Regions from separate parts of the Thermoleptolyngbya sp. C42_A2020_037 genome, predicted to be linked through region 2. Evidence: riboswitches for the same ligand, from Rfam matches in the RefSeq annotation. Region 2 holds a riboswitch; the other holds the start of a gene.

Region 1 (2,396 bases), on a different contig from region 2:
TGAGCTATTGGGCTGTGAACCATCCGGCACACTGGATTCGGGCAGCTATTGTGGAGGCGCTGTATCAGGGACGCTACCGAGCCGTATCAGTGGGGCAAATCTTGGCCGTGTGGCGGCGGCGGGGACAGCCCATTCCCCACTACACGCCAGATTTTGAACGAGTGGTGAGCGGTCGATTCGGCGGGTTTTCGGTGGCTCCCTCAGTTTCTCAATCATCGGTTTCTCAATCATCCGTTTCTCAAACATCCGTTTCTCAAACGCCCGCTCGCCAAAACCAAGCCACTCCCGTAGTTTCTTCGGAGTCTGCATTGGATGAACCTGGCTCTGCGGAGAGGGCGATCGCCCCATCCAGCGAATCTGAACTGGCGGACTCCGAACTGCCTGCTGAACTGCCTGCGGATCATTCTGAGTCGATTGCAGACTACCCAGGTTCAGACCCTCAACCAGACCCTCAATCAGACCCTCAACTAGATTTTCAAGAGGCTTCGGAACCGAACGGTGTAGCTGCGACAAACGAAAATCCGCCAGACCCAACCGGGAACGAAGACACGTTCGGCTGGTGGGGGCGGGGAAGCGTTTCCCAAAACCCAATCCATCAGTACGTGCCAATTATTCCCCGCATTGAAGCGTCGGCGTTTTATGCCAAACTGCGGGCCGTTGCCTGTGGCGGAGCTGAGGCTGGCGAAGGCGCAGTCCTTGTGGCAGACGGTCAGCGGCTGGCCCAATCTTCCATGTTGCGGAATAGCCCGCTGCTGGACAGCATGGAGCAAGCCCAGTTGGGTGAACAGAACTAGGCGACCAGAACCAGACGCGACCAGGACTGAACACCAGCGATCGAACGTTTTGCATCGAACGTTTTGCAAAGAATTCCTCTGTTTTGCAATCGGTTTCTTGGATTCTCCTGCCAGGGATGGTATAACAGACGCAGCTAGGGGTGCCTGAGCGGTTCAGGCTGAGATTACACCCTGAGAACCTGAGACTGGTTAGCACCAGCGGAGGGAAGCTGTTTATCTGAGGAACTAAATATGAGAGCATCCTGGGTCGCCAAGCGACGCGGACAGAGCAACGTGTCTCAAATGCACTTTGCTCGACAAGGCGTTGTGACGGAAGAAATGCAGTTTGTGGCGGAGCGCGAGCAGTTGCCTGTAGAACTGATTTGCTCGGAAGTGGCGCGGGGACGGTTGATCATCCCTGCCAATATCAATCATGTGAACCTGGAGCCGATGGGGATTGGCATTGCCACGCGATGCAAGGTGAATGCCAATATTGGCGCGTCGCCGAATTCTTCCAGCTTGCAGGAAGAAGTGGACAAGCTGAAGCTGGCGGTGAAATACGGTGCAGACACGGTGATGGACTTGTCTACAGGCGGCGGCGATCTGGACGCAATTCGCTCGGCCATCATCGCTGCGTCGCCTGTGCCCATTGGCACGGTGCCGATTTATCAGGCGCTAGAGAGCGTCCACGGCAATATCGAAAAGCTGACCCCCGACGACTTTTTGCACGTCATCGAGACGCACGCGCAGCAAGGTGTGGACTACATGACGATTCATGCGGGAATTTTGATTGAGCATTTGCCGCTGGTGCGCGATCGCCTCACGGGAATCGTCTCTCGTGGCGGCGGCATCATCGCCCGCTGGATGCTGGCCCACCATCAGCAAAACCCGCTCTATACTCACTTTCAGGACATCATCGAAATTTTCAAAAAGTACGACGTATCCTTCAGCTTGGGCGACTCGCTGCGTCCCGGATGCCTGCATGATGCATCGGATGCAGCCCAGCTTGCGGAACTGAAAACGCTCGGTCAGCTCACGCGCAAAGCATGGGAATCGGACGTGCAAGTGATGGTGGAAGGCCCGGGCCATGTCCCGATGGATCAAATCGAATTTAACGTGAAAAAGCAGATGGAGGAATGCTCCGAAGCACCGTTTTACGTATTGGGGCCGCTCGTCACCGACATTGCACCCGGATACGACCACATCACCTCGGCGATTGGCGCAGCGCTGGCGGGATGGCACGGTACAGCGATGCTTTGCTACGTCACACCCAAGGAACACCTGGGGCTGCCCAATGCAGAAGACGTGAGAAACGGGCTGATTGCCTACAAAATCGCTGCCCACGCTGCTGATATCGCCCGCCATCGCCCCCATGCCCGCGATCGCGACGATGAGCTTTCTCGTGCCCGCTATCACTTCGACTGGAACCGCCAATTTGAACTGTCGCTCGATCCAGAACGCGCCCGCGAGTATCACGACGAAACCCTGCCCGCCGATATCTACAAAACTGCTGAGTTTTGCTCGATGTGCGGGCCAAAGTTCTGCCCCATGCAGACCAAGGTGGATGCGGAAGCGCTGACGGAGTTGGAAAAATTCCTGGCAAAGGAGCCTGCGATAGGGCGA
Region 2 (2,396 bases):
GCCCGCTTCAGAATACCAGTACAGCCATTCCCGCGTGATGCCTAGGTACGTGCCGCGATCGCGCCCCAGCCCCAGCCCAATTTCCGGCATCCACAGTGGATTGTCGCGCTGAAGCGTGTACACACCGTCTTGCAGGCGGTAGATTTCTAGCGGCGGTTTGCGGCGGCGGCGCGTGGAATAAACGGCGTAGTATTTCACGCCCATCTCAGCATAAAAGGCTTTTTTGCTGCTGTATTCGCCCCGATACTTGCGCGAGACAACCTCCAGCACCAGCACTGGAACGATGTTCTGCTCCTCCCACAGCACATAGCTAAGGCGCAATTCTTCGTCTACAATCCGCTCTACGCCCAGGCTCAAAAAGCCGTCGGGGACGATGGCTGGCTCCTCTGGGTCGTAGTAGATGCCCATGTCTACGCCAAAAAACCAGTCCTGCCGATCGGCCCAGATCTGGGCCAGGATTGCTTTCAACAAACCGGGCATCAGGTCTTGGAGTTCGTTATCCACGGGCGTTTCGTCGGAGTCGGGCAGTTCTTCGGACGAGGGCAGGCAGAGGCGCGGATCGTAGAACTTAAGCATGGTAGCTGGAGTGAGAGCAACAGCGCGAGGGGCTTGAGAGTCGGTGACTTGATTCTAGCGGCTGAGAAACGGTCGCTCAATGATAGAATGCTTCTCAAGCTAGGGGTGCCTGCCTTGTCTGAATCAAGACATGAATCAAGACAGAGCGGGCTGAGATTACACCCTTGGAACCTGAGACTGGGTTATGCCAGCGGAGGGAAGCGAGGTTTGCATCGACGACATCCGAAGGGTTGGCAGAATTAGGTGAGTGAAATGGGTGGGGGCGATCGCCCTCTACCCTACCCCAAGCTGCCCTCCAATCCATTCACGTCACCGTTCGCGATCGCGTCTTCAACGTCAGTCTATCCGATTCGCACAAGCATCCGAGTTGCATTCACGAGGGCTTGCGTAAATCCTGGCAAAAACCTGCAAGGACAGACTAGATTCAGCGACACTCGCTTGCAACAAGCTGCGACAATCCCCAAGACCAAACCAGCCTCTAGCGACTTTACCGAACAATTCCCAGAGGAGGGTTTGAGCATGTCGGTTCAATCTGTGGCGCTGCTGGTGACGCTGGCAACGGCGGGCGGGTTTGCCCTGCTGGGGCTGGTGCGGGCCAGCCAGCAGACAATGAATTTGGAAGATTACATGGTCAGCCGCAATCGGTTTGGCCCCTGGATGTCCTTTGCCACCGTCGTTGCGTCGGCGCTGGGTGTGTGGATTTTGTTTAGCCCGCCCCAGGTGGGAGCCAGCAGCGGCATTGCGGGCATTGTGGGCTACTGTCTGGGGTCGGCGGCTCCCTTGGCGCTGTTCACCCAAATTGGCCCGCGCCTGCGCCAGATTTTGCCGCAGGGACATTCGCTCAACGAGTTTGTGCTGTATCGCTTCGGCAATGCGATGTATCTGCTGGCGCTGGGCGTAATTGTGTTTTATATGTTCATCTACCTGGCGGCAGAACTGACGGCGATCGCCAAAGCGGTGCAAATCCTGGCAGATGTGCCCCTCGGTTGGACGGCGCTGGTGGTCATCGCCGCAACGTTCGTCTACACCACCTACGGCGGCTTGGGCGCGACCATCTTCACCGACGCGATCCAGTTTGCGGTGATGGTGCCGCTGCTGCTAGTCAGCTTTCTCGTAGCGCTGGCGGCAATGGGCGGATGGGAAGCGGCGCTGCAACCCTTGCGGCTGAATGCGCCCCAGTTACTCTCGCTGGGCAATGTGGACGGCATCAAGTTTGGCGCAACCCTGGTGCTGGCAATTGTTGCTGCTGAGGTGTTTAACCAGGCAAACTGGCAGCGGGTCTACGCCAGCCGCACCGACAAGACCGTACAGCAGGCGTTTTTGGGGTCTGCGGTGATTACGCTGCCGCTGCTGATGGTAGCGGGGGCGCTGGGGCTGCTGGCGGCCAGCTTGGGCTTCACGGACGATCGCGCCTTCTTCTCCCTATTGCAGCAGTTGTCCCTGCCGCTAGGGTTCACGGTACTGGTGCTGGTGTTGGCGTTGGCGCTGGTCATGAGTACGCTGTCTTCGCTGCTGAATGGCATTGCCAGCGTGTTTACCATTGACCTGATCCGCCTGTTTCCGCAAATGCGAACCAGCGGACTGCTGCGGGCCTCGCGGCTGCTGACGGTGGCGGTGGGGCTTCCGGCGATCGCCATCGCAGCGCGGGGCTTCGACGTGCTGTACCTGTTTCTGCTGGCGGATTTGGTCTGCGCTGGAGCCGTGTTCCCAGTGCTTTGGGGTCTCTATTCCCGTCGGCTGACGGGGCAAACCTCCTTCCTGAGCGCCCTCGCAGGCATTGGCTCAGGGGCCCTGTTCTTCCCCAAGCCTAACTTTTCGCC

The links. A riboswitch is a leader RNA that binds a small molecule or an ion and turns the genes downstream of it on or off. The one in region 2 is predicted to bind thiamine pyrophosphate.
Region 1: another riboswitch for thiamine pyrophosphate. It lies ahead of thiC (phosphomethylpyrimidine synthase); the one in region 2 lies ahead of IGS16_RS14775 (Na+/proline symporter).

Annotation. Positions count from the first base shown of each region.
Region 1 covers NZ_JACYLP010000013.1:37,803-40,198, reverse strand. The annotation lists gene IGS16_RS03705 (hypothetical protein) at 1-794, shown strand, start outside; TPP riboswitch at 921-1,018, shown strand; gene thiC (phosphomethylpyrimidine synthase) at 1,026-2,396, shown strand, end outside.
Region 2 covers NZ_JACYLP010000045.1:182,207-184,602, reverse strand. The annotation lists gene IGS16_RS14780 (Uma2 family endonuclease) at 1-576, opposite strand, end outside; TPP riboswitch at 668-792, shown strand; gene IGS16_RS14775 (Na+/proline symporter) at 1,096-2,396, shown strand, end outside.